DNA from 3 places in the Paenibacillus sp. GCM10012306 genome. Region 3 is predicted to be linked to each of the others. Evidence: riboswitches for the same ligand, from Rfam matches in the RefSeq annotation. Region 3 holds a riboswitch; each other region holds the start of a gene.
The links. A riboswitch is a leader RNA that binds a small molecule or an ion and turns the genes downstream of it on or off. The one in region 3 is predicted to bind cobalamin.
Positions count from the first base shown of each region.

Region 1: another riboswitch for cobalamin. It lies ahead of metE (5-methyltetrahydropteroyltriglutamate--homocysteine S-methyltransferase); the one in region 3 lies ahead of ACFORK_RS26290 (S-layer homology domain-containing protein).
Region 2: another riboswitch for cobalamin. It lies ahead of ACFORK_RS21445 (energy-coupling factor ABC transporter permease); the one in region 3 lies ahead of ACFORK_RS26290 (S-layer homology domain-containing protein).

Region 1 is NZ_JBHRYW010000001.1:617,223-628,005, forward strand. It holds gene ACFORK_RS02760 (glycoside hydrolase family 36 protein) at 1-743, shown strand, start outside; gene ACFORK_RS02765 (YitT family protein) at 1,211-1,882, shown strand; gene ACFORK_RS02770 (hypothetical protein) at 1,942-2,535, opposite strand; gene ACFORK_RS02775 (response regulator transcription factor) at 2,728-3,429, shown strand; gene ACFORK_RS02780 (sensor histidine kinase) at 3,426-4,397, shown strand; gene ACFORK_RS02785 (ABC transporter ATP-binding protein) at 4,503-5,273, shown strand; gene ACFORK_RS02790 (FtsX-like permease family protein) at 5,248-7,203, shown strand; gene ACFORK_RS02795 (undecaprenyl-diphosphate phosphatase) at 7,205-8,071, shown strand; cobalamin riboswitch at 8,163-8,368, shown strand; gene metE (5-methyltetrahydropteroyltriglutamate--homocysteine S-methyltransferase) at 8,524-10,783, shown strand, end outside.
Region 2 is NZ_JBHRYW010000010.1:226,430-237,212, reverse strand. It holds gene ACFORK_RS21465 (hypothetical protein) at 1-1,019, opposite strand, end outside; gene ACFORK_RS21460 (hypothetical protein) at 1,025-2,326, opposite strand; gene ACFORK_RS21455 (5'-3' exonuclease) at 2,698-3,441, shown strand; gene ACFORK_RS21450 (DMT family transporter) at 3,651-4,616, shown strand; cobalamin riboswitch at 4,753-4,941, shown strand; gene ACFORK_RS21445 (energy-coupling factor ABC transporter permease) at 5,208-5,972, shown strand; gene ACFORK_RS21440 (energy-coupling factor ABC transporter substrate-binding protein) at 5,973-6,269, shown strand; gene cbiQ (cobalt ECF transporter T component CbiQ) at 6,253-7,044, shown strand; gene ACFORK_RS21430 (energy-coupling factor ABC transporter ATP-binding protein) at 7,089-7,967, shown strand; partial or broken gene cobJ (precorrin-3B C(17)-methyltransferase) at 7,984-8,815, shown strand; gene ACFORK_RS21420 (sirohydrochlorin chelatase) at 8,953-10,783, shown strand, end outside.
Region 3 is NZ_JBHRYW010000017.1:32,706-43,488, forward strand. It holds gene ACFORK_RS26290 (S-layer homology domain-containing protein) at 1-1,324, opposite strand, end outside; cobalamin riboswitch at 1,502-1,700, opposite strand; gene ACFORK_RS26295 (GAP1-N2 domain-containing protein) at 1,867-4,914, opposite strand; gene ACFORK_RS26300 (TRAFAC clade GTPase domain-containing protein) at 4,911-6,173, opposite strand; gene ACFORK_RS26305 (beta-mannanase) at 6,281-6,916, opposite strand; gene ACFORK_RS26310 (vWA domain-containing protein) at 6,941-8,215, opposite strand; gene ACFORK_RS26315 (transcription initiation factor TFIID) at 8,298-10,682, opposite strand; gene ACFORK_RS26320 (tubulin-like doman-containing protein) at 10,687-10,783, opposite strand, start outside.

The DNA.
Region 1 (10,783 bases), on a different contig from region 3:
AGGAAGGGGGCGGCCGCGATTACCGTTCCATCCCGGAGGCTGTAGACCGGTTGTTCACTGACATCATGCAATCGCTTAAGGCCATCAAGCCGGATATTCTGATTGAGTTCCGTCAGAGCTATATCGGACCGTTAATGCGCAAGTACGGTAACATTTTCAGAGCAGGCGATTGTCCGAATGATTCCATTCAGAACCGTGTCCGTACACTCGATCTTCGGCTGCTGTCCGGCAATACGGCCGTGCACTCCGATATGATCATGTTCAACCCACATGAGGAAACTGCCAGCTCGGCTTTGCAGTTCATCAACAGCCTGTTCTCTGTGCTGCAGATATCAGTAAGGCTTGCAGAGATCGGTGAAGAGAAGACTGAGATGCTGCGGTTCTGGACCGGCTTCAGCCGGGAATACAGTGATGTGCTCCTGAGCGGAACCTTGTTACCGGAGCACCCGGAACTGCTGTATCCGCTGGTGACGGCTAGCAAAGACAACGTTCAGGTAATCGCTTGCTATGCCGAAATGGTCATCACGCCACAGGGAACGCCTGAGCGTCTGGCGATTGTCAACGGAACCTATACCGACAATGTGATCGTCAAATGGACGTCTGAACCTGCCGCTTATGTGGCAGTGATTAAGGACTGCCGTGGGCAAGTCACGAAACAGCTGACGCTGGAACTGCGGGAAGGACTGCTGGAGTTGTCGGTGCCACGTGCTGGCGTAGCTATTTTGACCCGACTACAGTCATAAAAGGTGAAGAGGGAGTGCAGATGTCTGCATTCCCTCTTTTTTACATTGGCTTAACAAACCGTAGCGTATTTCTCGAAATATAGCCATTGTTACCGCATTTCGATGTATTTTTTAATGTTTTTTTAAATATAATGGGAGAAAAACAGAAAGGGCGAAATCATCATTTTTACACAAAGGTGTTTAGAGTATCTTCTTCGCGTGGTATAATGTCAACAGAACTTATCAAATTAAAGAAAGGATCAGGATACCATGTGTCCCCGAAGGACGAATCCCCAAAGGACGATTTGGAAACGTTATGATCTGTCTTATACTTAGCTTCCCTGTCGAAGATGCGCGTACCGTTAATTGACGAAGCCGCTCTACGTACGAGGGAAGGGAGTGCATTATGCGAAGGAACACCTCCGGTTCAACCCGTCGTAGAGGTTGGTGGGACGTCTAGCCGCCATTTACGATAAGGGGAGACCAGTATGAGGAAACACAATCACGGAGCAGAGCTTCTGCTGCGGTTGACAGTCATTTTGTTAGGAACATTGTTGCTTGCATTTACGTATTATCACATTAATTATCAGAACCATTTGACCGAGGGCGGGTTCGTAGGATTATCGCTGCTTGGTAAATATGTATTGGGCATTTCGCCTTCACTTTCTATTTTGATCCTAGACATACCAGTACTTCTGATTGCCTGGTTCTTCAAAGGAAAAGCGTTTGTCTTGAATACATGTGTTTCTGTAGGAGCGTTTACGCTCTTCTACGGACTGATGGAACATTACTCCGGGTGGGTCATCAATCTGCATGATAATTTGCCGGTTGCGGCTCTGTTATCAGGGGTACTGACAGGTCTGGGAGCTGGAATGGTGCTTCGCGCAGGCGGGGCGAGCGGTGGTGATGATATTTTGTCGCTGCTGATCAGTGAATGGAAAGGAATTAAGGTCGGTACGGTCTTCATCCTGTTGGATGTTATCGTGCTAGCATTGTCCCTCTTCTACATGCCATTAAAAGAGACGCTATACACGGTTATGGCTGTCGTTGTGGCAGGTTATGTAATTACCTTTACAACCTCTCTGGGCAAAGGAAAGCTGGCGAAAGCGCCAAAGCCGAAATTGCCAACACCACTGGGTAATCCCCAGAATGTGCGATAAATGTGAACCAGGGCTGCATCATCAGTCAGCTATGGATATGGACATATTAGAGAGACCGGTCAGAATTTCTGGCCGGTCTCTTGCTGATTTTTAATGGATGCAATCGTCTCGAATACCCGCGAGTACACATCTTTGATGTTGGTATCATTCACAATGTTATTGTAAAGTCCAAACCCCCAATCCTGACGCGCCATTACTGGCGGATCTCCACCGGGTTGATCCTCAGGGTGCAGAAGAAACCCGGAAATATACATACCGGGATCTATGTCAAAAGTGCCGTATTCCAGATCCTCGACAGTAAAAAAGGCGGCGGGCTGCTTGGATTCTACGAAGAAGATGGGCAGCCTCGTCTCCCCGTACTTTTTCGCATATTGTCCTTCAGCGGCTTCGCGAAGATGCTCTTTCATAATAAAGACAGCGTCGTAATGGGACGCAAGCTCAGCCCCTCTTTTCAAATCATCAAAAGTAATTTCAGTGAAGGTCACATGTCTTTCTCTCACGATCGGCGGTTCGCCTATAACTGCCAGGCGTAAGCCTTTGCCACTGTACATGGGTGTATCAACGGATTGGGGGACCGATTTGAATTCACAGCCTGCAAACAACATGACCAGTGATACCAAGAACAGTAGTTTAATTGGTTTCATAGCGTTCATATCTCTAAAGCTCCTATCCAATTTATAATTGCAACGATATTCCATTATTTTACTTGTGATTATAGGATACCATAGAAAGTAATTGCTGCGTATTTCATAGCGCGTAATTTGACGTACATCACCGGTGCTGTATATATTAGTTGGCAAACCCCCGGCTAAAGAGGTCTGGGTCAATTGGAGGCGCAAATTAGTATGTTTAAAATATTCATTATTGAGGATGATCAGGGGCTGGTATCTTTGCTCCAGGACTACTTACATAAATTCGGTTATGAGACACAGGCGGTGGACAATTTTGAGACGGTGCGTGAGCAGTTCGAGGCGTTTGCTCCGCATCTGGTGCTGCTGGATGTCAATCTGCCTAAATTCGACGGGTATTACTGGTGCCGCCAGATTCGAGGTGTATCTACCTGTCCGATATTATTCATTTCGGCAAGAGCGGGCAAGATGGATCAGGTGATGGCACTGGAGAACGGTGCGGACGACTATATCACGAAACCCTTCGATTACGAGCTCGCTATGGCCAAAATCAAAAGTCAGCTCCGGCGCGCCTATGGCACTTACGCGGGAAACCTTAATGAACGGAGTCTTACAGTCTCCGGAATGACGCTGGATGTGGAACGGCTGGTGTTATCCCGGGGCGATGACCGGATAGATCTCAGCCATACAGAGGTCAAGATTCTGGACGAGCTGATGCAAAAAGCCGGAGCCATCGTCACCCGTGACCGCCTGCTGGAGAAGATATGGGATGATCAGGTGTTTGTCGATGACAACACGCTTAATGTATACGTGACCCGTGTCCGCAAAAAACTAGCGGTGCTGGAGATCCATGACGGCTTGCAGACCGTGCGCGGCCAAGGTTACCGGCTGACACCGAACTGGGGGAATGGGGAGTGAAGCTATTTTTACGGGAGCAAAAGACGTTAATCCTTGTATATCTGTCCCAGCTAGCAGTCATTACACTGGTGTACAGACTGGATGGTGGCAGTGACGTCAGTGTCAGTCTGTATGCCGATATTCTTAGCACTTGTCTGCTGCTTGTCTACCTCGGTTTCCGTTACATCTCCAACCGGACCTTTTACGAACGAATGACTGCTCGGCCTTCCACGCTGGATGAAACGGGCGGGCCATCGCAGGATACGCCGCTGGCTGAGAGTCTGCGCGGGCTGCTAACTCATCAATTTCGCCTCTATAAAAATGATCTGCACAGCTACCGCCACAAGTTAGAGGAGCATATTCATTTCATCAATCAATGGGTTCATGGCATGAAGACCCCGTTGTCTGTCATTCATCTAATTATTCAAGATAAAGATGGCCCGCCCTTCACGGCGATCGGAGACGAGCTGGACCGTCTGAAGAAAGGACTGGAGACCGTGCTGTATACAGCACGACTGGATACGTTCGAGCATGATTTCTACGTGGAGCGGATGGAGCTGCAGACCGTCCTGCGGCGAATCACCTCAGAGCAGAAGCGACTGTTCATCCGTAGTCGTGTATATCCGTCTATTACAGTAGAAGACAATATTGCTGTGACCTCGGACGAGAAATGGCTATCTTTTGTGCTGACCCAAATCATTACAAATGCGGTCCGATACACGGTAAAAGAGGGAGCAGTCATTCATTTTGCAGGCTACCTGCAGAATAACAGGGTAGTGCTGGATATACGTGATGAGGGGGTAGGCATTCCGCCGAGCGATCTGCCGCGGGTGTTTGACCCTTATTTTACTGGCGTAAATGGCCGGAATTTTCAGGAATCCACCGGAATGGGGTTGTACCTGGTCAAGCAGATCTGTACCAAGCTCGGTTATGAGGTAAGCATCATTTCAGAAGTAGGAAAAGGCACCACAGTACGGATTGTATTCTAACCACCTTACAATTGTGTAAGGTAACTGTAAGTTTCAGAAATAGCTAGCGCCTGTGACGTGTTTGTATAATAAAACCATTCCAGGCCACGGAAGGAGCGACGACACTTGCCCATACTTGAAGTCAATAATTTATCCAAAATTTATGAGGGCCAAGTGTCCACGCATGCGCTGAATCATATCCGGTTTGCTGTGGAAAAGGGCGAATTTGTCGGTATTATGGGACCCTCAGGAAGCGGGAAAACGACTTTGCTGAACGTTATCGCCACCATCGATCAGCCTACCTCCGGTGAGATTTCGATTGGTGGACGAGACCCTAATCTGCTCAGCAGACAAGAGAAGGCCTTGTTCCGCCGTCATGAGCTGGGTTTTGTATTTCAACAGTTCAATCTGCTCGACACGCTCACCGTGGAAGAGAACATCATCTTGCCGTTGACACTGGCTGGAGCCTCTATCCAGGAGATGGAAAGCCGGCTGCTACAGGTATCGGAAACACTTGGCATCGGGCATCTGCTTAAGAAGCGGACGTACGAGATTTCCGGCGGGCAAATGCAGCGGACGGCCATCGCCCGCGCGATGATCCACCGACCTGCGCTGATTTTGGCCGACGAGCCTACAGGCAATCTGGACTCCAAAACATCGACTGAAGTGATGGGTATGCTGGAGCAGATCAATGCTTCGGAGGGGGCGACGGTGCTGATGGCTACACATGATGCCGTGGCCGCGAGCTTCTGTCACAGGGTGATTTTTATCAAAGACGGGCGATTCCACAGCGAGATGTACCGGGGCAGCAGCCGGGCCGCCTTCTTTCAGAATATCATTGATATGCTGTCGCTGCTGGGAGGCGCGGGCCATGACCTTTCGGCAATTCGCTTATAGAAATGTAATTCGTAACAAGCGGAAGTACGCCGCCTATTTTGTCAGCAGCTCGTTCTCGGTGATGATCTTCTTTCTGTGCGCTCTGTTTATTTATCACCCGGATTTGTCTAAGGATCTGATTTTCAGTACCGCCACGCGGACAATGATGGTAGCCGAAGGGTCCATTTTTGTATTTTGTTCTGTGTTTGTACTTGTATCGGTGGGCTCTTTTCTGCAGTCCCGCAAGAAGGAATTTGGTATTCTGCTGATGCACGGGATGACGAAGCGGCAGCTGCACCTGATGGTTTTTTTGGAAAATATGATGATCGGCAGCACGGCAATTGTCACCGGTACCGGACTGGGCCTGCTGCTTGGCAAGCTGTTTTTGATGATCGGCTCCGGCTTCCTTGGCATTCAACCGCTTCCCTTTCATCTGCCCTGGCAGGCCCCAGTGCTGACCATTTGCAGCTTTGTGCTGTTGTTTGGACTGATCTCGCTGTGTACGTTTGCTCTAACGGGTCCTGAAGACCCGATGCCGCTGTTCCAGGGTGAAGGCAAGAATGAAGAAGAACCTAAGGCTTCTATAGTGCTTGCGCTTTTGTCAGCAGTTTGCCTAATCGTTGGGTATGTAATGGCTGCTACAGTGCGCGCGGCTTTGGTGGATGTCATTATGTTGCCTGTTGTGGCTATTACGGTAGTTGGAACTTATCTGTTCTATACCCAACTGAGTCTTTACATTGTGAAGCTGCTGAAGAGAACTCGGCGGTTCTATTGGCATCGGATTAATCTGATCGCACTCTCAGGTCTGTCATCCCGCTGGAGAGAGAACGGACGCATGTTCTTTATCATCACGATTATTTCGGCTGTGTCCTTCACTTCTGTAGGTGTATTTGCTTCGATTCAGACATTGACCCGGGAACTGAAGCTTAATTATCCGGCGGCTGTGGGCTATGTGGCTAAAAGTACGGAAAGCGCGGCAGAAACAGAACAGCACCTGGATAGCATTCGCAGAGAGCTCCAAGGCCGTGGTCTGCCCTTTGATACACTTAGCATTCCGATTAAATATGCAGAAGTGATATCGCAGACTGGCCCGGATCGGACCCGGCTGCTACCGCTGATCTCTTACAGCCTTTATAAGCAGGCGCTGCTGAAGGCTGGCTTCCGTTCGTTCGAAGGTCCGCTTGAAGGGCATGACGGACTGGTTATGATCGGTTCCCAGCGGGATCGTAGTCTGACGAGTGAACGAGTCAAGGCTACGTATACACTGCGGCAGGGGAGCATAATTCGGGAGATCGGCTACACGGAGGAATTACCGATTGCGAACCATCTGCTCCCGATGCTGAACGGCGTTGACGGGGGTGACTTTAGCGGCATTGTGGTTAGTGATGAGCTATATGACACTATCCACCCCGTGCAGACAGATAAGTACACAGGATTCTATGTCGCAGATTTGCTGCAGACAGTTGGAATCGCGACTGATCTTTCCGTCAAGGGCAAGAAGGCGTACGAGGCCGATTACCCTTATGCGATTGCGGTCAGCGGCACATTGTTTGAGATCCACAAGACACTGTACAGTACAATGCTGTTCGCTTCTTTGCTTGTGGGCACAGTATTCTTCATTGCAGCTGGCAGTTTTCTTTATTTCCGTCTGTACATGGATCTGGATTATGATCGTCTGCAATATTCCACCTTGGCTAAGATGGGATTAACGGACCGGGAACTGGACCGAATTGTGACATTTCAGATGTCCCTGATGTTCTTTGTGCCAATTGGACTGGCTATACTGCATAGTCTGTTTGCTTTTATTGCGCTGCAGCGTTTGTTCTACCTGTCGATTGTGACGGAGACAGGAGCGGTGTTGGCGGTTTATTTTGTCGCACAGGTACTCTACTTCTTCTTCATCCGAAGTCGCTATCTGCGCAATCTGCATAAAAATTTAAGGAGGATGTAACATGGACCTGCTCATGATTATTAAAGCAATTATTCTAGGCATCGTCGAAGGTATAACCGAGTTTGCTCCCGTATCCTCTACAGGTCATATGATTATTGTGGATGATATGTGGCTGCAGTCACAGGCGTTTCTGGGCCAACATACGGCGAATACGTTTAAAGTAGTTATTCAATTGGGTTCTATCCTGGCGGTTGTCGTTATTTTCTGGAAAAGATTCATTGATCTGCTGGGTCTGAAGCGGTTCAGCCGCAAAGAAATGCAGCCTATACAGGATGGACAGCCACAGCAGTCTTCCGGTGAAGGAGGGCATCTGAAGCTTCGTATGGTGCTGATCGGCCTGATTCCTGCCGCGGTCCTAGGTTTACTTACAGAGAATTATATTGATGACCATCTGTTCTCGACGGCAACTGTATTGATTGGACTCGTCATAGGTGCTGTATTCATGATTTGTGCCGACCGTTTTGCGCCGAAGAAGGTGCAGACTGAAACGGTCGATCAAGTGACTTACAAACAAGCGCTAGGCGTTGGACTGATGCAGTGCTTCGCCTTGTGGCCGGGCTTTTCCCGCTCCGGTTCAACCATCTCCGGGGGCGTACTGCTCGGGATGAGCTACCGGGCAGCAGCCGACTTCACGTTCATTATGGCCGTGCCGGTCATGGCCGGAGCTACACTGATTTCTTTAATGAAGAACTGGCAATACTTCACGATGGAGTCGCTGCCGTTCTTCATCGCTGGCTTCATCAGCGCCTTTGTCTTCGCCCTATTGTCGATGCGTTTCTTCCTGAAACTGATCAATCGGGTTAAGTTGCTGCCCTTCGCTATCTACCGAATTGTGCTAGCAGCAGTGGTGTATATTATTTTCTTCTAACTGGCTATAAGGATTCCGTATAACTGTTACACTCATAATCTATTGCGGTTTACTTGGTATTCCAGTATCATGACGTTATATTCATTCCCGAAACTGAATAACGGATACAGGTGCCTGCCGGATGATAGACATACCGGATGGCTTAATAGGGAAGTTCGGTGCAAGACCGACGCGGTCCCGCCACTGTAACGGAAGAGTCTTCAGCAACCCTCGTCACTGGCAGCATATGCTGTTCGGGAAGACGGCTGAAGATGTAGACGCCGCAGCCAGGAGACCTGCCTGTTTCGACAGCACAGCTTTACCTACGGAAGATAGGATGGTGTTAGACCAGCTACAAGTATGTATAATACTAGGGCGTCTTTCCCTCTGACTTCTTACAGGGAGAGACGCCTTTTTTGGGTATAAAACATGACGTATATAGATTATTAGTGAGATAGGGGAGGAACCTAGGAATGACGCAAACAGTAAAAGTGAGCAACCTCGGGTACCCGAGAATCGGGAAGAACCGCGAATGGAAAAAGAACCTGGAGACCTTCTGGTCTGGTCAAAAAGATGAAGCGGAATTCCGCTCCGAAATGGAGAGAATCCAGCTTGAGCATTTGCAAACTCAAAAGGAAGCTGGCATTGATCTGATTCCGGTCAATGATTTCACATTCTACGACCACGTCCTGGATGCAGCCGTAATGTTCGGCGTTGTGCCTCCACGTTATGATTACGACGGCGGAGATATCGGCTTGGATCTTTACTTCGCAATGGCTCGTGGTAATGCTACAGCCACTGCTTGCGAAATGACAAAATGGTTCAACACGAACTATCACTATATCGTTCCGGAGATCGGCAATCAAACGCCGCGTTTGACCGAAAACAAGCCACTTGCAGCATATCGTTTTGCCAAAGAGAAAGCAGGAATCGAAGGAAAGCCGGTTGTCATCGGTCTGTACACTTTCCTGAAGCTCTCCAAAGGCTTCCAGTCTTCTGAAACAGCTGAAATCGCTAAGCGTTTCCTGCCTGTATATGTACAACTGCTTCAAGAGCTTCAGCAAGAAGGCGTGAAGTGGGTTCAAGTGGACGAGCCTGCGGTTGTAACTGGGCTTACCAATGAAGACATCAGCTTGCTTGAGTCGATTTATGCAGAAATCGCTGCAGCTGTGCCTGGATTGAACATCATCCTGCAAACCTACTTCGAAGCTGCTGAACCGCTTGAAGCGTTGCTCAAGCTGCCTGTACAAGGTCTGGGTCTGGACTTCGTGCACGATGGCGGTACAAACCTCGAGTCGATCGAGCGTCTTGGCTGGCCGGAAGACAAGATTCTTGGCGTTGGTATCATCGACGGCCGTAACATTTGGCGCTCCGACCTGGATGCCAAGCTGGCATTGCTCGACAAACTGGCGACTCATGTTAGCCTGGATCGTGTATTCCTGCAACCGTCCTCCAGCTTGCTGCATGTACCGGTAACCGTAGAAGGCGAAGATAAAGTAAAATCGGTAATCAAGAACGCACTGGCATTCGCAAACGAGAAGCTGGTTGAACTGAAGCTGATTAGCTCTGCACTGGAAAACCGTGATGCAGTTGCTGCTGAGCTGCAAGCTAGCCGCGATGCGCTTGCTACCTTCCGTGCGCTGCCTGAGCGTGGCCGTGAAGATATCGCTGCAGAGGTGCGTAAGCTGGCTGTACTTCCTGCAAACCGTAACCTGCCATTCGCAGAGCGCGTGAAAGTACAACAAGAGAAATGGAACCTGCCACTGCTGCCAACAACAACGATTGGAAGCTTCCCGCAAACACCGGAAGTTCGTCAAGCACGTCTCAAATGGCGTAAAGGTGTATGGAACCAAGAGCGTTATGATCAATATATCCGCGATCAAATCGACGAAGTCATCACATTCCAAGAGAAGCTGGGACTTGATGTACTCGTACACGGCGAATTTGAACGTACAGACATGGTTGAATTCTTCGGTGAGAAGCTGGCTGGATATCTGTTCACTCGCAATGGCTGGGTGCAATCCTATGGCTCCCGCTGCGTGAAGCCACCGGTAATCTATGCTGACGTTGCTTTCATCGAGCCAATGACAGTTAAAGAGAGCGTTTATGCACAATCCCGCACCAAGCTTCCGGTAAAAGGCATGTTGACTGGACCGGTAACGATCCTGAACTGGTCGTTCGTCCGCGATGACCTGAGCCGTGAAGAAGTGGCGAACCAAATCGCGATTGCATTGCGTCATGAAGTGAAGGCACTGGAAGACGCTGGTGTTGAAATGATTCAAGTGGATGAGCCTGCGATTCGTGAAGGTCTGCCGCTGAAGCCAGAAGACCGTCAGCATTACCTGGATTGGTCGGTTAAAGCGTTCCGTATCTCCACTTACGATGTCAAAGATACGACGCAAATCCATACGCATATGTGCTATAGCGAATTCAACAACATGATCGATTCCATTTCCGATATGGATGCGGACGTTATCTCCATCGAAACTTCCCGTAGCCACGGCGAACTGATCGTAAGCTTCGAGGAGCAAGACTACGACAAAGGCATCGGCCTTGGCGTATACGACATCCACAGCCCGCGCGTACCGGCTGTAGAAGAAATGACTGTCAACATCGACCGCGCTCTGCGTGTACTGGACCCAGAACTGTTCTGGATCAATCCGGACTGCGGACTCAAGACTCGCGGCTGGGCAGAAACCGAAAGCGCCCTGCGCAACATGGTTGAGGCTGCTT
Region 2 (10,783 bases), on a different contig from region 3:
TGTAATTGCCTATTGAATTCATAAGGTGCATGTGTGATTGTTGACTCAAAGATTAAGCTCTTTCTAATTTGGCTTTCCATATAAAAGTTATGAACATCCTCTTTTTTGTACAACCATTTACCACTATTGCGAAAATGCCAACTAAGGTAGGGAGGTATTTCGATTTTTTTTATAGAACTAGTTTTATTGAAAAAATCCCTGTTTTTATCTGGATGTAAAGTATGAATATCTAGAAAGCTGTAGTAATTTTGACTGAGTATTTGAAACTCATATTCTTGACGCTGAATCAGTGTAGCAACATCTTCTTTCTTGAAATATTTTATATTACCTTTTTTTAAAGATGGGGAAAGGATATTCTGTTTTACGATAACCTTAAAATACTTCAGTGATAAATGTGCTAATTCCATAACTTGATTAGACATAAGATATCCATCAACATTAAAATCTGGAAGTTTTCTATCTGTTTTAGGCTTAAAATTATGTATTGCTTCCATTAAATCGTTTCTACGGACATATCTAGCTTTTCCGGTTGAACCTATCGAAAATATTTTTAGCAACGGTCGTCTCTTTAACCAATGACTGAAAATAGTTCGGTCGGGCGTACCTTTTATCTCCCTGGCTTCTTCTAACGTAATGAAGTCACGCTGAAGCTCTTCAAATTCTCTTCGATTAAAAAAAAGTCTCCTGTCAAAAGCTCCATACAAAGGTTCCCTGATTTCTATTACTCTCATAAAATTTTTTTGGTCAAAATTTTTATTTTTATCTTCGTAAGTTTTTACATAATTATAAAAAGCTTGGTTATCAAGATGGAGTGCTTCAAATACTTCTTTGAAGTAAATGTACTCTTCATGAAATTTATTGAATTCATCAAGTGCACCCTTCATTGACTCTTTGCATATCAAGGTGGGAAGGCCGCCGCCACCTTTTTCTATCACTATTAGCTTTCTTGCTTTAATCAAGCGATCAATCATTCTCGCTGAAAAGCCTGTTTGTCTTGATACTTCCGCTATTGATATCATTGTGTCTAAATCACCTCCGTATTCCAATCCTCTAAGAATGCTCGACTCTTTTCAGCATTTATTACAGCTTGAGAAAGCTGAGTAATGGCTCTATTCATTTTCTGCATACCTGTTAGTTCTTCAACGTATACCATAACAGAGCTATCAAAAGTATCACCTCGGGCATTAGCTGTTTGTCGAACATTTAATCCCAAATCATCTAAACAAATATTTGTAAAAACCCCCCTTAAAGTATGAGTGTTAAAAACTTTGGAGGTTAAATAAGTGTACTCGTCAAAACGTTTTTGTATTAATAATCGTTCAATAAATTTAGAAACAACGCGTTTGAATTTTTCTTCATAAGTTTTTCCCGTCATTGGACTACCAAATTTATTAACAAAAAGTGCATCATCCACTGGGAATTTCTTGGGTGCTTTACGTGATTTTATAGAATTTAAATGTCCAAGATACAGTAGATTCATATATTCACTAGGTATAATAATTTGATGACGACATTTCTTTACTGCTTCCTTTGACAGATTTCTCTTATCTTTAAATAAATGTTCTTGCCTATCATCAATATCTACAACTAATGAGTTACCAGAATACCTTAAACTGCTAGTTACTAGATTTACCACTTCACCTCTTCTTAGCCCCCCAAATCCCTGTAGACCCAGTCCGAAGGCGATGTCTTTACACGACTTTAAACTTAATGCTGTATCGATAAATTCAACTAGTAATTGCTGTCTGTTCTCGCCAAAGTCTCTTAATTCTTTCTTTGGTGTGGAATTTCGCGCATTTCTATTCATCCTTACAAATGGGGTTGAATATTTTTCGTGTCCCTTTTCGTCTATGTATGTGTTTATAAATAGATTTTCATTAATAATCCCTTGCTTTTGAAGAAAGACATAAAGAGCAATTAAAACATATTCCTTACGATCCACTGTTTCCCTGTTAATGGGTTTACCATGCTTATTTAATTGTATCTCTTGGTTTTGTAGAAACTTTGCCCCATGAACAAAGGAAAGTCCAAAAAGACCGTGTTCGAATAATTCTAGGAAATCCTTCTCTCCCGAATTAGTCATAATCAATAAATAATTTAAAAATTGGCAAACAGTACTCGCTACTTGCCTTTCTCTCTCTAAAGACATTGATTTACTTCTATAATCAATAAGAAATTCGGTGATAGGATGAGGATACGCTATTTTGCTGTAGGTATTAAAAAATGCGATTTCGTAGACTCTAATATTAAATCCACGAGATCGTGAATATTCTTTATCAAGTGTTGTTAACCTATAAATATACTTGCCTGATGTAGTAAATGTCATTCAAAGGCGCTCTCCTTTTTTGTGAAATAAAAACAAAAAACGCATGGAGAAAAAGACGGTCTCATTCGAGTTCCGTTCTAATTTTCTTCATGCGTCGCGTGACCTGAAGTCGTACTGCTAAAGTCTCCCATAGGGTGGAAAAATGGACCGTAGCTACTCCCATATGCTATTTAATGAAATATATATAGATATAATTCTTAAAACCTAAAAGTACTTGAACTTCGTTCTGCGGAGTCTGCCTCGCACTGAGGCTGTAGCCCCTATTTTAATACCAATTCTATGTTTATTCAATATATACACTATTAATTTTCCCAAGATGATATAATATGGGATAAATCCAGATAATAAAATCCTTGATATGAAGGGTTTATTTGATAAATTTTTCGTTTGAAAAAAATAATCCCTGTGACAGGTTATATAATGACGGCTATAAATCCAACCGGGCGGAGCCGCCGCTGGAGCTGATTCCCCAGTTCGATCTAGTGAAGGAAGTTGTAGCAGAGCTTGGCGTACCCAACGTCGGGCTGGTAGGCTATGAGGCCGATGATTGCATCGGTACACTGGCAGCCGGTTATGGTGAAGAATCTGAGGTTTACATTATTACCGGAGATCACGACATGCTTCAGCTTGTTACGGACAACGTGAAGGTCGTGATTATGAAAAAAGGCCGTTCCAACTATAAGGTGTATGATCCGGCGGAACTGCTGGAGGATAAAGGTCTTACGCCTGCCCAGGTCATAGATTTGAAAGGCTTTATGGGCGACACAAGCGACAATTATCCTGGCGTTCGCGGCATCGGCGAGAAAACGGCACTTAAGCTGCTAACTGATTATGGTACGGTCGAAGGCGTTATCGAGAATTTGCAGCTGCTGCCTAAGGGAGTGCGAGCCAAGATCGAAGCCGATCTCGATATGCTGCATCTATCACGGGAACTGGCAGAGATCCGCTGTGATGTTCCGGTGGTCTGCACGTTGGACGAGTGCCTGTGGGCGCTTCAGCATGAATCTGCGGCTCGTAAATTCAAAGAGCTGGAATTCGGCAGCCTGATGCACCTAATTGCCGAGATTCAGGAAGAAGAAGGTATTGTGCAGATCGAGCTTGGCGATTTGGGCTAGAGTAATACAAAGTTAGAGTCTAGTGAAAAGCCCTGCAGTGCAGGGCTTTTTGGTATGCTGCAAGGGAGAGTGGCGGGGGGAATCCGCTAATAACCCAGTTTGTATCGGTATAGATGCGGTACATATGAATTGTGGCTACTTCGCTCTGATTGCATAGTATATTGAGTTCAATGTTTGGACACCACATTTATTTTCCGGGGGTAGCACGCATGAAGTCCAGAAACAGCAATACGTCGGCCTATCTGGCCGCTATTCTTTATGCCTCAATTATTGGTTTTTCCTTTTTGTTCGTCAAAATGACGGTCACCGAGGCCAATCCGCTGGATGTGCTAGCGCATCGCTTCGCTATTGGCTGGATCGCAGTGGCCGTACCCTTTCTCTTCCGCTGGGTCAAACTCCGTTTCACCTGGAGTGATGTTCGCAGACTGCTCCCGTTGGGCCTGTTATCTCCAGTGCTGTTCTTTGCGCTTCAGGCGTTCGGTCTAATGAGTGCTTCTTCTTCGGAAGCAGGCATCATTCTGGCGATGGTTCCGCTGTTTACCGCGCCGATCGCGGCTTTTTTTCTTAAAGAACGAACGAATGTTATCCAGAAGCTGTCCATCCTGCTGTCTGTATCGGGTGTTATTTTCATCTTCGCGATGAAGGGAGGCGCTGGCTGGAGTGGCAATAATGTGGCTGGACTGGTGTTACTGGTGCTGTCTGCACTGAGTATGGCAGGTTTCAGTGTGCTGGCAAGGCCGTTGACACGGAAGTATACGCCTTTGGAGATCTCTTTTGTTACTATGGCTATGGGCTTTATTTTGTTCGTGGCTGCTGCTTTGATCAGGCATGGAACGGCAGGCACACTGAATGTCTTCTTCCAGCCGTTCGCAGATTCCAAGTATTTGCTGGCTCTGCTGTATCTGGGTATCCTGTCTACAGTGATTAGCAACCTGTTGTCCACTTATGCGCTAGCCCGGCTAGAAGCTTCCAAGGTCAGCGTCTTCAATAACCTGTCTACGCTAATCTCTATAATCGCCGGAGCCATGATTCTGCACGAAGAACTGACGGTGGCACATATTATTGGCACCTTCATGATTATTACAGGGGTGCTTGGCACCAACTTCGGAAAGCTTCCTTGGAAGTCCAGAGGTGATGCTGCGTCGCTGAATGCGGGAAAAAGCCCGGGTGCCTGATTTTGAGTAAAGAGCTGATTCATCATCTATTACGGATGGGAACGGCTCTTTTTTTTTGAATGTAAATTGGAAGGAATTCCTAACCCCCACTTTTATCACAGACACGTAATGCCAAGTCCGCTATGATGTACAAGATCAATTAGCGATAAAACAAGGTGCCCTTGGATGCCAAGGGGTAACAGGGAATCGGGTGCAACTCCCGAGCGGTCCCGCCACTGTATAGGAGAGCCGTTCTTCACCAGGTCACTCGAAGCAAGATTGGGGAAGACGAAGAGCCGGCGTTATCATCCGAAGCCAGGAGACCTACCTTGTTTTCGCACACCAAGACTCTACGCGGATAGGAGCGGTGTACGAATTGACGGAAGAGCTGAAGGCGGCAAGCGGCCCATGCAATGGCGGACTGTGGATAAGTTCCCTTTGCACAAGGTGACTGCTAGTTTCTGCTGTCTTGAACGGAGTGAGACTGGAATGTGAATTCCGAGCCCATCCCTCTCTTTCGTAAGCAATGGCGTACATAGATCTCCCACCTGTTAGGGTGGGCTTTTTTGGCTTTCAAAGCTTACAAATGAACTTAACGTGGAGGGAAATGGGATGAAACAACGCAGGATGTGGAGTTTTATGCTGCTGGTCGCCGGATTTACCGTGTATTTGCTATTTAATGAACCGGGAACTGCACAGGCCATGCACATTATGGAGGGATTTCTGCCAGTGGGCTGGGCGCTGTTCTGGTGGGCGGCATTTCTGCCGTTCTTTATTCTAGGAATTATGAGGTTGAAAAAAATGACGAAGGACAATCCGGAGCTGAAGCTGCTTCTGGGCTTGTCCGGGGCCTTCACTTTTGTACTGTCAGCACTCAAGATGCCTTCTGTCACAGGAAGCAGCTCTCATCCGACGGGAACCGGTCTTGGTGCAATTATGCTTGGTCCGCTGCCCATGGGCGTTATTGGCTCAATTGTGCTGCTCTTTCAGGCGCTGCTGCTTGCCCATGGTGGAATTACTACGCTTGGTGCGAACGCCTTCTCGATGGCGGTGGCTGGTCCTTTTGCCGGCTATGCGGCGTACAAACTGATTATGGGGACGACCCAGCGCGAAAAACTCGCGGTATTCAGTGCGGCAGCCATCGCGGATCTTATGACCTATGTGGTCACCTCAGTCCAGCTGGCAGTAGCATTTCCGGCTGCCGATGGCGGGGTGATGGCTTCGTTCATGAAGTTCGGAAGCATCTTTGCCATCACGCAAATTCCGCTTGCCATCAGTGAAGGATTGTTGACTGTGCTGCTCTGGAACTGGCTGAAATCTTATAGCCCGCATGAGCTGTCTTTACTGAAACGCCAAACGAAAGGGGCCCAATCCTAAATGAGTGCCAAATGGAAAAATGCCTGGATGCTTCTGGCAGTCGTTCTGCTGGTTGTACTGCCGTTACTGTTTGTAGAAGGGGAATTTGGCGGGGCTGATGATGCTGCAGAAGGCGCGATCACAGAAATTGATCCTTCATATACCCCTTGGTTCAAGCCGCTGACGGAGCTGCCGGGAGAGACCGAAAGTATGCTATTCGCCTTACAGGCGGCTATCGGTGCCGGGGTGATTGGCTATACGATCGGTCTGCTCAAAGGAAGACAAGGCAAGCAGAAGCTGAATGATCAGAAGAATTGACGCTGTCTCCTATGGCAATGCTTTTCGCAGCCTGTCTCCGATGTGGAAAAGCGGATTCGCCGCAGTCATGTTCGTGCTGTCCTTTGTTCTGGACCCAGCTTTACAACTAGCTATTTCACTATGGCTGATGATCTGGTGCATCTTCTATGCCAAGATCCCGATTCAGTTATACGGGATGCTGCTGGGTTCCGCATTGCTGTTCTACTTGATCAGTCTGCCAGTCCTTGTAGTAGAGATCGGCCGTCCGGCAGCCGGAGAGGCAATGGTGGTAATGCCGTTGCCAGGATCTTCACTCTCGCTCTATATGACGGCTGCTGGACTATGGCGAGGTGGGCTGCTGCTGGCAAGAGTGGCAGCTTGTCTGTCGTGCTTCTTTTTTCTGATTCTTACCACGCCGTTTGGCGAACTGCTACAGGTGCTCAGCAGATTGCGGATGCCGCAGATTGTACTAGAACTGATGCTGATCATGTATCGTTTTTTATTTTTGCTCAGCGACACCGCACATGGCATGATGCTGGCCCGGCGATTGCGCGGTGGCACAAGGGGATTTATGCCCAAGCTGCGAGAGGCTGCGGGGATGGCTGGCGTTTTGTTCGCAAAGACGGTTCAGCGATACCATGGTCTATCTCAAGGGATTTTGACCAGAGGGTTTGCTGGCGATATTGTTTTACCGCCCTGTGAGACCCGTCCGGTTCCGGTTCGGTATGCTATTGAGGCTTACATCGGAATGACTGTATTGGTACTCGTTCAGAGCTGGTTGGCCTGGCGATTGTGAATACCGTTGATCCCATCATTTGGGGTCGATAAAGGAGAATCATCATGAATAACTCAAGTCTGGCTTTTGAGGAAGTGGTGTTCCGGTACCCGGACACGAGGGAGCCTGCATTGCAGGGACTGACTGCGTCCATTCCTAAAGGTTCCAGAACAGCTGTGCTGGGCCATAACGGATCGGGTAAGTCCACGCTATTTCTACACGCGGTGGGTATTCTCCGGCCGCAGCAGGGAGTTGTGAGGAAGGATGAGGCAAGGCTGTCCTATGCCCCCAAAGACCTGGCTTCCCTGCGCCGCAGCGTCGGGCTGGTGTTCCAAGACCCGGAGCAGCAGCTGATTTTAAACACGCCTCTTGAGGATGTATCGTTTGGGCTGCGGGGTTGCGGTATGGCTGAACCTATGATCAAGCTGCGCTGCCGCGAGGTACTGGAACGGCTGAACTTAACAGAGCTAGGAGATAAGCCTATCCACCAGCTTAGTCTGGGACAGAAAAAACGGACGGCGCTGGCCGGTGTGCTGGCGATGGAACCAGAACTGATCCTGCTAGATGAGCCAACAGCTTATCTGGACCCTATGTCCGAAACGCTGTTGCTGGAGGCGCTTGATGATATACATGCCCGAAAGGGAACTACACTGGTCATGGCTACACATGACATGAATCTGGCTTACCACTGGGCGGACTGGATTATTGTCCTGGATAAGGGAATATGCAGGGCGTGTGGCAGGCCAGAAGAGTTGTTTGCCAGCCGGGAGATAATGCAGACCATCGGTCTGGGTTTACCGTTGCTGGCTGATGTATGGCAGAGCTTGCCGCCGGAGCTGATATCGGGGCAGAAGGCGCCCCGGACTGCGGATGAGTTCAAGGCTGCTCTGAGTGCACTGCTTACAAGTATTGAGAGGCGAGGAAGTACGGTAACGAGATTATAAAGGGACGAGGAGAATTATGGATAAACAGGGCAAGCTGCTGATCATCGGTTTTGGACCCGGTGCAATGGAACATATTACGGGTCGGGCACTGGCGGCAATAGAAGAAAGCGAAGCGGTAATCGGCTACAACACCTATGTTGAGCTTATCAAGCCACTGCTGCGGCATCAGGAAATAGTCGGCACAGGCATGACGGAAGAGATCAGCCGGGCGCAGGAAGCTGTACGCAGAGCAGAGACAGGACAGACTGTTGCTGTAATATCCAGCGGGGATGCCGGTGTATACGGCATGGCCGGACTGGTGTATGAGGTGTTAATTGAACGGGGCTGGAACCCGGAAAAGGGGATCCAGGTCGAGGTGATTCCCGGCATATCCGCCATCCAATCATGCTCATCGTTGCTTGGCGCACCGATTATGCATGACGCTTGCACGATTAGTCTCAGCGACCATCTTACACCATGGGAGAGCATTGCGACCAGAGTGGAGGCGGCAGCGGCAGCGGATTTTGTTATCGCGTTCTATAATCCGCGCAGCGGGAGGCGGACCCGGCAGATCGAGGAGGCCCGGAACATTCTACTGCGTTATCGCGAGCCTGGAACGCCGGTCGGCATTGTCAAAAGCGCCTATCGTGATCGACAGCAGACCGTCGTAACCACACTCGAGGACATGTTGGAGCATGAGATTGGCATGCTGTCTACTGTCATTATCGGCAACTCGGCGACGACGGTTTTCGAGGGGATCATGATTACCCCGCGCGGATATGAGCGCAAGTACAGCCTTGGCGCGGAGACACAGGCGCTGAAGCCTCACGAGCGGCTGCGGACCTCGGCGGAGCCGTGGTCATTGACCGCGTCAGAGGGAGTCACCGGGCAGCGGGGCGAAGCCGTTGCTTGTCACCCTGCAGCAGGAGGAGCAACCTGCGCAAAGGCAGTACAAGTAGAGGGCACACCCCAAGTGTTCCCGGCCTTGAAGCAGTCAGCAGCGATAATGGCTGCAGAGGGTGGAGAGGCTGAGGCAAGGATCTTCACAGCGGAGCTGGAAGTCTTGCCTCCAGTGGGCAGCCGGACATTGACGGGGGCTCAGTTGGCGCTGCTTGCAGAAGTGGCGGGACCAGCGGGCCAGGTTACCCATACACGAGAAGGGCATTTCCTGCTCCGCAGCATAGCGTGCCGACCACAAGAGCTTGCCCGCAAGCTTCTCGGGGCAGGAATGCGTGTCATGCAGCAGGGGAGCTTCGTGCATGTGGAGACCTGCGGCTTCTGCGAGGGCCGGAGAGCAGGCGGCCTGGGTGCGGCCATAAGATTGAATTATCTTCTGGCCGGACAGCCGGTGCCAAGGGAACTTAGAATCCAGGTCAACGGTTGCGGGATGACCTGCAATTCTGCAGTGCTAGATGACATCGGGGTGGTCTACTCCAAGGGCAGCTTTGAGCTGTATCTCGGGGGCAAGAAATCCGGACGCAGTCCCCAAGCGGGTACTCTTGCCGGCCAGGGGATGAACGAGGATGAAGTCATTGAAGCCGTTATGGCGGTTGTAGGGAGATACCGTGAGCTGGCGACGGAGAACGAGCGTTTCCATACCTTTTTTGCGAGGGTGGGGCTTGCAGGAATATGTTTAGGTTCAGATCATGAGGCGAAGGTCACGAAAGTCGAGACGGCTGTGAGAACAGTATTGCTGGTAGGGCATGGCAGCAGAGTGGCGGAAGGCAACGATGAATTAAGGGCGTTCGCGAATTTGCTGGCAAGACGCAGACCAGAGCTGAAGTTCGAGACCTGCTTCATTGAATTGGCCGGTCCTTCCATAGCCAAAGGTATTGAGAACTGCGTGCAGGGTGGGGCAACTGCGATATATGTGGTGCCGATTATTTTGTTCGCGGCTGGACATTCCAAGCTGGATATTCCTCAGGCGATCGATCAGGCCAAGGCTCGGTACCCTGGTGTTGATTTCATCTATGGACGCCCAATCGGTGTGCAGGATAGGGCGGTGGAGATTCTGTTGGACCGGATCTCCGAAGCTGTGCCAGTGATTCCTTCAAAACAGCCGAATCCACAGAAAGAGGTTTCAGTTGAGAAAAAGGTGAACATTCCCGACGAGGAGACGGTAGTTCTGCTCATGGGCCGCGGTGGGAGTGACCCTGATGCCAACAGCGATTTTTGCAAGTTAAGCCGTTTACTCTGGGAACAAACCTCCTATAAAAGTGTTGAGAGCTGCTTTATTGCCATTGCCAAGCCTTCCCTTGCAGCGGGGCTGGAACGCTGTCTGCTGCTAGGCGCGCGTAAAATCATCGTGCTGCCGTATCTACTGTTTACCGGCGTATTAATCAGGCAGTTCAATGAAAGGGTGGCAGCCTTTGCCGCTGAACATCCTGACATCGAAGTGGAAATCGGCAGTTATCTGGGTGCTCACCCGCTGCTGGTGGAGATGCTGGAAGAGCGAATCGATGAGACTCTGAATGGCCGCAGCCATGCCAATTGCGACAACTGTAAGTACCGTACCGAAGCAGGGGTGCACCACCACCACCATGGACATGACCATCACCATGAGAATGGATGCGGACATGATCACAGCCATGGACATGATCATCATCATGAGAATGGAGGTGGACATGGTCACAACCATGGACATGACCATCATCATGAGAATGGATGCGGACATAATCATAGCCATGGACATGAGCACCACCATGATGAGCATGATCATACTAACGGTCACAGTCAGTGCCAGGGGCATTATGACTTCAATCACGGTTCTGTCCATCATCGTTACTGTCAGATGCACTCCGACGATCGAGAAAGAGATCATGGTCCCGAACATTGCA
Region 3 (10,783 bases):
AAAATAGAACTTGTTGGCCTGCATTAAGAGCATAATCAGCAGCATCTACATCCGACACTCTCCAGTGCCCGTCTTGTTGGAAAGCATATTTCCAGCCGTCAGAGGCACCGTACTGCTGCTGCGAAATTCCGTTAATGCCATTAAGTTTGCCGTTTTGTATATCCAGCGGTATATTATTAGCCTTAGTGACCTCTACCAAAGCCTTAAACGCCGTTGGCGCTTCCACAGCCCCGCTAGTGATCCTTCCTTCAGGGCCTTCAATTGTAATTGAAGCCTGAACGGCCGGTTTTTGTGAAGCCGGTTGCTTTAAGTTATAGAACTTATCTCCTTTAAGGAACAGTTGATAGGAGATTAGTGCTTGCAGTGCCTGTTCAGTTGCAATGCTATCAGATGTTCCTGACATAGCATGACGGAAGCCGCCATCAGTAGATTGGTAAGCTAACAGGTTGGTGATAAGGTTGTGTTGGCCCTTGGTGAACTCTGGTCCTGTCGGGTCAATACCAGCAGTAGTCAAGCCAAGAATAGCCTGTGAGTTAGCCTCACTACTCACGCCCCAACGGCTGTCATAGCCGCCGTCCTTGTTCTGATTCTTGGACAGCCAATCAACGGCACGCTGGCCTGCAGACTCGACTTCAGGAAAGCCGTTGTAAGTGTAGAGAGACTGTAAAGCCATCCCCGTTATATCTGCATTGGAACCAAAAGCCGAGAAGACACCTGACGGATCTTGTTTCGAGATGAGATTATTCGCAATCCGCTCTTTGCTCCAGACTGCATCATCAGGCACATTATATTGTCCGGCTGTAATAGCTAGCAATGCATATATAGGGCCATTTATGCCTTGTGCCGCTACGTCCTTGCTATTATAAATCGGCTCAAGAAGATTATAGCCGCCGAAGTTGGTTGCATCACGACCGATTGCCGTAACAGCCAGAGCCAACCGGGCATACGTGGTTACATACGGAGGAGAAGAAGCAGTCATCGTACTCTTCACGCTCTTCTCAAGTCCGGTAATATAACTATCCGGTATCTTAATTCCAAGCCGCCCGTAGCTCATCGCAATCCAGTCAGAAGTATATCCTTTATTCTGTACATACTTTATAGCGTCTGTAATTGCCTGTTGAACATCTACCGGTTCTTGTGCAGCCGCAGCAAACGCCGCTGCGCCGTAGGTAGCATCTGTTACGCTAGTTTCTGTAACTCCTTGTCCAGTAAGGCTTTGCTGTGCTTCGGCGAAGGCTTGTCCTGCCGGCACCAGCGAAGAGCCAAGAATGGAGATGACCAGCAGTAGTGCCAGTCCAAGCGCAAGCGCTCGGGATGATAACATTCTTTTCATCATGAACCTCTTTTCCTTATAATTTGGTTTATTCTGGTAAAAAAATAAAACCACCCTATTATGAAGGGTGGTCAGAACAAACTTAGCTTGAGGGCAGACGTACGGGAATTTCTTTCCCGGAGTACAATCCATCTGCAACTGGTTCCCGACCTCACCCCCCGAAGGCATGGGAACACTTTGAACAAGGCAGGTCTCCTGGCTCATGCCTCATCGCTTCTTTCCGCCTTCCCGACTCCTTTATAGGAACAGTGGCATTTGAAAAGTCGCTCCGCATCTACAGTGGCGGGACCGCGCCGGATTTTGAACCGGTCTTCCCTTTTAAGCAAACTCAGATATCTGAGTCTGCACCTTCTTCATTAAATATACTACTATTAAATTTTAATATTCCTAATAATAGCTATAATCCCCCGGTATGTCCATAGAAAAACTGCCAGAATCGGTATTGTTCCATATTGACAGCGAAAAAAACTCCTGAATGCTGTATAGCCATAACTTGTCCAAGTCATAACTCAGCAGCTGTTCAGGAGTAGCAACTATTTTTTCGTTTTTGGTTTTGTTGTAGCCGTCGGCTCAGGGCTTGGGTCGTCCTTCACCGAAGACTCATCAGAGGTTGGTGCAAGAGCCTTGTCGGACAATTTCAGCTTATAGTCCCCAGCCTCAATGGTGTCGCCCGGTACCAGCGCAGCCCCAGGCTCCAGCGCAAGGGTTACCTGATATTGGCCCTCTTTCGGAACTACTTGTCCACTTTCTGGCGTAAGCGAAGGTGAAGCGGCAGGATCAATTGTTGAAGAAGACTGCTCTTGCTGATTCGCAGCATGATTAGCTTGATCAGACACTGCATCCTTGGCATTAGCAGATGAATGCGGAGAATTATCCGTTCCCGTTCCATCTGCATTTCCAGTTGCATGGTCAGCAGCAGAATTTTCTTGCCCGGAGGAAGACTCTAAATCCGATGAAGGCAATGAACACGTACTAGTCGTAGCTGTTACTTTATACGTACTCTTGGTGTCATCGGTATTGAGCAGACTAATCTCAGCCGGCTTGAAGCTTTCGCAATCAGCAGCAGTAGGGAAAATAAACTGCAGCTTGCTACCCTCCTCCTGCTCTCCGTCAGGTGCCAGCAGATAGGCCATGACCGGCCGCTGGTCGGTACCAGCAGTTTGGGCCGGACTTGGCTGCGGACTAATCTCCGGTAGGGTACTATCCTTCCCGTCCGGTCTCAGCATGCTAACAGCTATAATTGCAATTATCAGGACAATTCCAATCGCGAGCCCCGAGATCAGGATTTGAAATCGGCTGCGGCTGACCCACCGCGCCAGCGGTGAAGCCAATTGGGAGCGGGCTTCATTATATACATTTTGCAGAGCAGGATGTGCAGCTGCAAGATAGGATTTGCGGAATTCGCGATTCTTGAATGCTTCTCGGTCATTACTGAGGAAATATTTCAGAATCGCTCGGCGGTACCCCGGCTGCAGCTTCTTGTTCGAGATTACAAACAATGGATTGCCTTGTGTCCAAGCCAGGAAGCGGTAGACGGTCTCTTTATCCGAACCTGCTTTCTGGTTAACCAGCTCCAGCAGCGCTTCGTAATCCAGCGGTCCCCCCTCACGGCGACTGCTATAGTAAAAGCCCAGCGGCAGCCGTTCGAAAGGTTCAACGGACCTCGCCTCCTTCAGCCAGCGCCGTCCAAGGAGCTGCACATCATCTAGCTCCTTTGGAGTCAGTTCCGCGAAGATTCCTTCATCCGGCTTCTCTTCCCCGAACCAGCGGTAAGCGGCCCGCAGTGCATTCTGCTTCTGCTTGCTGATTTGATCCAGCGGCGGATACCATTTAGCAGCACCCTTCGGATAACGCAGGAAGGCAATATCCAGTAGCTGTTCCTTTGTTAGTTCCGCCAGGGACAAACGGTTCAGCAGAAAACGGTCAGCGGCTGCAGCCAGTCCGCGCAGAAGTTCAAGCGCCTCAGGCTGGATACCACCGCTGCGCCGCCGTTCCTTCTCGGCTTTCTCCACACGCTCATGGATCCCGGCCGCAGCGGCAACAGGATCGGCTTCACGCTGAAGCTTTTCCAGCAAATAATCCTTGGTTTTGTCCTCAATAAAGGCCTGCTGAAGCACCTCGGGCAGCGTACGCCCCCAATAGAGGACAAAACCGGCAATATCCGCTGCCGATGTGGCGGCAGCCAGACGATTCTCCAAATACGGCTCCAGAAGCTTCCGGCGAAAGATCGGCTGGGCCAGCACTTTTTTGAAAAAGGCCGCACTCAGCTCTTCTTCACTCTCGATAATGGTATACGCTGCCTTCAGGTCGTCCTCGCGCCCTTGGTTGCTGTTATTCAGCATCCCGTTAATGAAATAATCGACGATACGGTCCCTGTAATTATGTCCCGGCAGCACATAGTAAGCCTTGAAGCTCTCCATTACCGCAGGTATCAGTGGCCCCCCTTGCCTGATCAGATCATATTCACGGTCAAATCGCTCTAGAAAAATATCATTCAACCGGACTCGCGACTGTAGCGCGCCATCCCCTTTGAGATAATCAAGCAATCCACCGAGAACGGCATATTTGTTCTGTTCATATAAGCTTTCATTGCCTTGTTCAATCTCGTAAAATACAGCCAATTCGTTATATAGCCCCAGCGATAGCTTGCGATCCAAGCTTTCCCCGTCCAACATCCGGTCGGCAAATTGACCAAAGTCATTCATGCTACTGCCGCTGCTCGTCACCTTCCAGGCCAGATCAGCATATGGCTGCCGTGAATCCCCGAAATCGACATTACTGCTGCGCCCGGAGACGAGGTCGAACGTAAAATCCTTCTCCACAGTGCGGTCGCCGGGGCGAAGTGAACCTTTCTCTACAAAGGTCAAATGAATATATTTGCGGCTCTTTGGCTCATTGGCGTACGTAATGACACCCAGTCTGCGACGGAACTCATTGGGTAGTGCGCCAAAAATAACCTCTGTTAGCTCTGCTGCCCGCTTCGACAGCTCTCCAATCGGTACATCCAGCGACACATAGATCTTCTTCTTGCCGGCCACGGAAGTCATCACCGCCTGCAGCAGTGCCTTGAACAAGCCCTCCCCAATGTTCAGAGAAGATAGCACTGTCACAGGGTCGACCTGTGTTCTCCCCGCCACCAGAATAGAAGGCAGCTCTGGCAAAATGCCACCCAGCTCACCTGTGTAACTCTCCGCAAAATCCGCATGCAGCCAATCCCCATAACGCTCTACAATCTCTTCTGCACGAGCAGCCGGAACAACAAAGTTATGGGCGAAAAAAGCACTCCGCTGCCCCGTGAAATCTGCCGACTGATAGCGGCTGTTGCCGATGACGGTCTCCCCGTTCTCCGTATGGAACAGGTGTAGGGCCGAGGGGTAGGCTGATTCGTCCTTCTCCCCGCGCGCCGTAAGTTCCGCCGGAGCATCATAGAGGCAGAAGGGATGAAGGATTTTTTTGATAAAACCGCCGTCCAGCCCTTCCGACTTTGCTACCGTATCGAACCCTTCTGTGGAGCGAAAAATCCCGCGCCGCTCCCGGGTGTACATCTGCTGAGTGATCATCGCCCCTGAATGATTCTTCACGGGCCGTCGCTCCCCTCGATGTATTTCAGCTTGTGAAGCAGCCAGATGAACGGCTCGTCCACCCGAATCGGGCTGACAACTCCTTCAATCTTCTGATTCACAGGATTGCTGCCGAGTGCGGATACGGCAAAATAAGCAGTGTTGGAGAAATACACATCCATCGTATCCTTGAACGGGCGGTCCACCTTGCCGATAAACCGGCGAATTTCCCCGTCAATGTTGTGAAATTCGTCCAGATTTAACGTTTTACGATGCACATAGTTATTGAAAACGTTGCTGTTGGACTTGATGTAATCGCCGTCTTCATCTTTTAACGAATGCAGCATGTCGCTCTTCGCAAGAACGATTGCGGTAGGAATGTCCGTCTTGCTCTTCTCCTGATAAGCAATAAAATCACCGAACATGGTCAGCACAACGTCGCGCGGCTCATCATATTGCGAGACCCATTCCCCCGGACGATCGCCCAGGTTGATGCGAATCTTCTCACGCACCGAACGGATTTGTAGCGGATCGACCATAAACAGGATACCCGCAGAGTTCTTGATATGCTGTCCGTGCAGCCCCAGATAATCCTGATCGACCATACCTTCACCCGCAACATCGAAGAAGACCAGCGTCAGCGGTGGTTTGCTTTCATCCTTGAAGACAAATTGGAAGATGAATGGCTCCTGCATCTTTTCCTTCTGTGTCGAAGCCAGCAGATCCCCGCGTTCAAACAGCGGCTCTTCATAGAGCGTGCGGAACTTGCGGCTAATCTCGGCATTCAGCGGCATGCAGGCAGCATCAAAATGCCCGGCCGTGGTGTGCTGGAGCGTATGAATCAACGCCGTCATGTACACTGACTTCCCTACTTGGGAAGCACCGATAATAGAGATAATATTGCTTGGTACCTTGCCTGCTGTGACCGGAAGCTCGTTATGGCAGGATGGGCATAACCGTCTACGTGTAAGCACCCCATAGCGGTCCGTCAGACCAGTGAGCACATTGTCTGTGTAATGATGATATTCCTCAGGGATATCGGCTGGACGAATAATAGCCTCAATGTCATCCACAGTATCCAGCCCGAAGCGTTCACGGTATTTATTGAGCGCATCATCCTCGCCAAGAGCGTAATTCTCATCGTCCTCCCGGCTATGCATAGCCCGAAAGACCACGTCCTCCGGCGCAAATTTGGTAAAGCAGAAGGGACATACGATATCGTAATAGAGCGGTCGCGGCTGCGACTGATTCTTTTTCATAAAGCGGCTAAAAAAAGACATCTTTCATCCTCCTTAAAGCTTTACGCAGTAAAGCCCGTTTCGTTCACACTGGCCAGCCTGGACTGCGTGAAGTATTGCAAATCACCTTGCTCCTGGTGCAAAGCGCCTTACTCCGGTACCAGTTCATAGACAAGCCCATACTTCCGTCCATCTGTGAAAAAGATACGTACAAAATCATCCTTGCCGATCTCAATCGGCGGAAGCTGGTTACGTCCGGCGGCAAAGTCCTGTACGAACGGAAAGCGAATGCCATCGTCTTTGCCCGCAGGATGACCGCCACGTTTCTTAACATAACACAGCACATCTCTTGCTACCGGGACCTCTGCCGTAATGGACATATGTACGGTCTTTTGCTTGGCGAACAATCCTTTTTTCTGAACAATAGAGTAATAGATCCGTGCCTTGCCCGCACTGACAAGCACGCGGTTGGCGTCGTCCCTCTGCTGTACCAGCACGGTCTCACCGTTCTCCGTATGACGAGCATAGACGGTGTAAGCGACCAGCCCGATATCATCAAGCCGGTCACGATAACCGTTATTAGATTTGTATTCTTCACGTGTATAGAGCTTCATTCCGCCGGGCGGAATGTCTCCGGCCACAGGCTTATCCGCAGGGCCTTTATGAATGCATACGGCCTGCACACCATCCGGCCAGCGCCATCTCAGCGTGCAGAACCGATCCTCCACCTGTGTTGTGATCTCAGTGATCAGGGGTGTGGATGAATCTGCTTCAGCATACCTCATGACAATAGCTCCTTTCCACTTCTCCTAGAATCCCTTGCTTCCCCGATTTCTGCGTGGCCGCTCAAAGCTGTCCGATGTCGTAACCGCGGCAGGCGATCTCGTGCCTCTCCGGGTCAATCGGCCTTCGCCAACCGGAATGACTCCGGTGAACACCCCAATGATTGCAGCCAGAACCAAAACAGCCAGCAGGCGGATGAGCGCATCACTGAAGGTGTGGCCGCTAAGACCGTATTCCAGAATCAAACCTGCCAGCAGACCAGATGCGGCGCCGCCGATCCCGAAGCTCTTGGCCAGATGGCGGTTGTCGAAGACAATGCCCAGTCCCAAGCCCAGTGCAGTCCCGATAAGAAGCAACGACAAGATCCGGACCGCCGCATAATAAGGACTGTTCTCTGTAGCGTCGCTACGCTCCGTCAGAAGCGTCCGGTCGCCGAGGCGATCATAGATTTGCTGAAACACATCGCCAAGACGTCCCGCATCGGTCACATCATAATACTGGCCCCCGGTCACGCGGGCAATCTCCTGTAGCAACGCGGGACCAGACGGGTCCTCTATGCCCAGCCCAATCGTATTGACCGCAATGCCCCGGTCCACAAAGTCCTGTAACTCCCGAGCCGTATCCATCTGGCTGAAGCCGTCTGACAGTAGAATGACCATAGAGCCGCGATCGCTTCTGCTGTCGCTCTTAATGACGTTCAGCGCCTCGTTCAGCGCACTGCTGATATTCGTGCCGCCTTCTGTTGTCTTGAGGTTCAGGATGGCCGCTGACACCTTCTCACGGTTCTCCGAATTCGACAGCGGTGTAAGCGGCTGAGCGACCGTCACTTCTTGGTTGAAGGTCAGCACGGCCACCTGATTATCCTTATCCATCCGCATGACAAGGCTCTGGGCAGCCGAATAACGGCGATTGTCGGGATCGCTTTGGTTCATACTGCCGGAATCGTCGATGACCATGACGACATCTTTAATCGGTCTGATGCCGCCAAAGTTCAGTTCATACACGAACTCTGACACTGCACCGACGCCAAAGGCCAGCACCAGTGTCAGGGGCAGCAGCTTCCAGGATAATCCCAAGTAACGCTGCTTCCAAGAAGCGCCGTTCAGCCTTGGCGAGATGATCTCGGCGATCAGGCAGCCTACCCCGATTCCCAACGCTACGACCGCGAAGTAAATGCCGACAAGCAAGATGGATGGCAGGTCTGTGAGCCAGCGACCCAGCAGCCATTCTCCGATCAGAAAAGCTACGGCCCCCCCGATCAATGCGAAGAAGAGCAGGAGCATATTAATTTTACGCTGCATGTTCATTCATCCTTTCCGGTGGAACATAAGTGAAACCTAGTTTGAAGCTGTTCTTCTCTCTTCCTTACTAACGCATGCATCTTTAACGCAGCTCGGGAAGACGTTCCTCTTCGATGGCATGCAGCTTGTAACCGTTCTGGACGTAAGTCTCGTAATACACTCGGCCATTCCGGTAATATAGCAGATCCTCCAGATGAAAGCCGCCCATAAGATTGAGCTTCTCTACCCCGCTCCTGCGCTGCTCATGCACAAAGCCCAACCGGTAGATCCGGGTCGTCTCATCCACACCGTAGACATAGCGCAGGAATTCGGAGGTGCTGTCACCGAAGAAATATTTCTCCTCATGCCGATGCTCCTGCGTATACTCGAACAGCCGCACATTGACAACAGCCCCTTCTTCCAGGCTGCGGTAGAGCCGCTTGAACAGCTCTTCCTTAGACAACACCTGCGTGTTGTCGTAAGCGACAGCCACATTGGCCCGCCGGAGCAGCTCCTCTTCGAAAGAAAGTGCGAAGGCTTCAGCCGCCAGCAGCTCCCGCCGACAGAGCTCGATCATGCGTTCCACAACCGCCTCCTGACCTTGATCCAATAGCTGCGACAGACTGCCTAGATACCGTTCACTGAAGAAGACGCCGGGACCACGCCGGGTCTCAATCTCCTTCATCACCTCTTCGGTAACTACACCATAATACTCCATGATGTTCTGCCCGATATCGTCGCGGGTCCGCTGGATGCTCTCCTGGGCAATTCCACGTAGCTCTTCCTCGAGCGTCTCCATAATTTTTACGCGGGCGATGCTCTCCGCATGAATCCGTTCCAGCGCAGCTTCCAAGCGCTGACATAGGCCCAGTTCGGTTTCAAGCTGTAGCAATTCATATTTCTTGCCGTAGACGGCTGTAAAAAGATACTGGATAAAGTTGCGTACCGTACGCTTATCGAATAGCGGCACACGCTGGAAAGGCTGACGCTCCACAGTGTCACTATAGAGCTGCTCAAGCTCAGCCTTGGCGCTGCCCAGCACGGACCGGAGGCCGGTCATATGCTGACGTAGTCCGTATAGCAGGCTGCCGGCATTGTCACGGTCGGCCGTCCACTCTGCCAGCTGATAGAAGGTCACCGCTGGAACGGCCCCTTCCTGCGCAGCCAGGAGCGGCCGCCATTCCCGCAGCGGCTCTATCGATTCCAGCCGTCCTGTTGCAGCGGCAGTGAAATTGCTGCGGAAATAGTCGCTACCGCCGCTGCCGAACAACAGATCCTCTGCCTCCCGCAGCGACAGATGTTTCAATTCGTTGTAGGAGGGACGACCGTGACTCATCAGTCCAGTCATCTCCTGCAGCCCTGCTTCATCCGGCAGAAGCAGCAGGGAGCGCTCCCGCAGGGTATCAGCGCCAAGTCCGAACAGGGCCTGCCGCTCACGAACACCAGGTGCACTGCCTTCACGCATGTTCACCGCCAGCCGCCGGAAGCCATGGTACAGAACCGCCAGGGCAATCTGCATATTGGGTCTTCTTACGCCGGCGAAGCCTGCGGTAGCATAGCCCTGCCGACCGGAACTGCCCCGAATGCCGCTTTTAAACGTCATATTGTTATAGCCGCCATGTCCGCTGGCCTCATCGGAGGTAGGCCGAACCCGGTTCTTCAGCAGGCTGATGTGGGAGATGATCTCGTAATTGTCCTGCATGCCGCCTGTAGGCATCATGCCTCGCTCATTCTTGTCGGATAGCAGATAGACCAGATCAAACAGTTGGGAAGGACCATGGCTCACCGGAATGGACAGCCCGTCTTCAGTCACAAGCAGCGGTGCACGGAACGTGTAGTCTGGTAACTGCATTCCTTCCAGCTCACGCATAAAGGCTAGCCCGACCGAGCTGGAATACCCGAAGTTATCACCCTGCTCACGTTCGTTGATCAGAGCGTACAGGTCTGTCTGCACCGATTTGAACGATTGGCCCAGCACAGCGCGGGCCAGCAGCGTAATTTCCGGCAAGAACACATTAAGCGGGTCATCGACCCGCGTAATGATAGAAAGATGGATGACGTCAAAGGAAGAATACAGCCGACCGTAATCCGCTATGCTGTTACTGATCCGCCGCAAGGATCGGTTCATCTCCGCCAAATAGCGGCTATCCTCCTGAAAGGAGCGATAAATATCCGCCCGGACGGTGCGTGGATCATGTCCTGCCGCAGAGGGCAGGGCCAAGGGCATAACCCGTGCGCTCCCACTGGCTCCGTACCCCACCGGACTTCCCCCTTCCGGCAGGGCGTGCATAGCCATAACGCCTCCGGCGTTATCCCATTTGCGTTCACAGCTGTCCAGCACCGGAGCGATGGCTGGGGCAATCTTGTCACCTACAAACAAAAACAGAGCGGGGTAATGGATACTGCTGCGCCCATCCCCCTTGCTGCGCAGCGCTTCCTCCTGCTGCGCATATTGTTCTCCATAAGATAATGCTAATGATTTAATCATAGGATTATTTCAGCTTTCTGCGGATACTGCCAAGCTTGCCGGTCATGCTCTTGTAGAATCCGTACATTTCGTCGCCATTGGCATGCTCTACCCGCTCATAC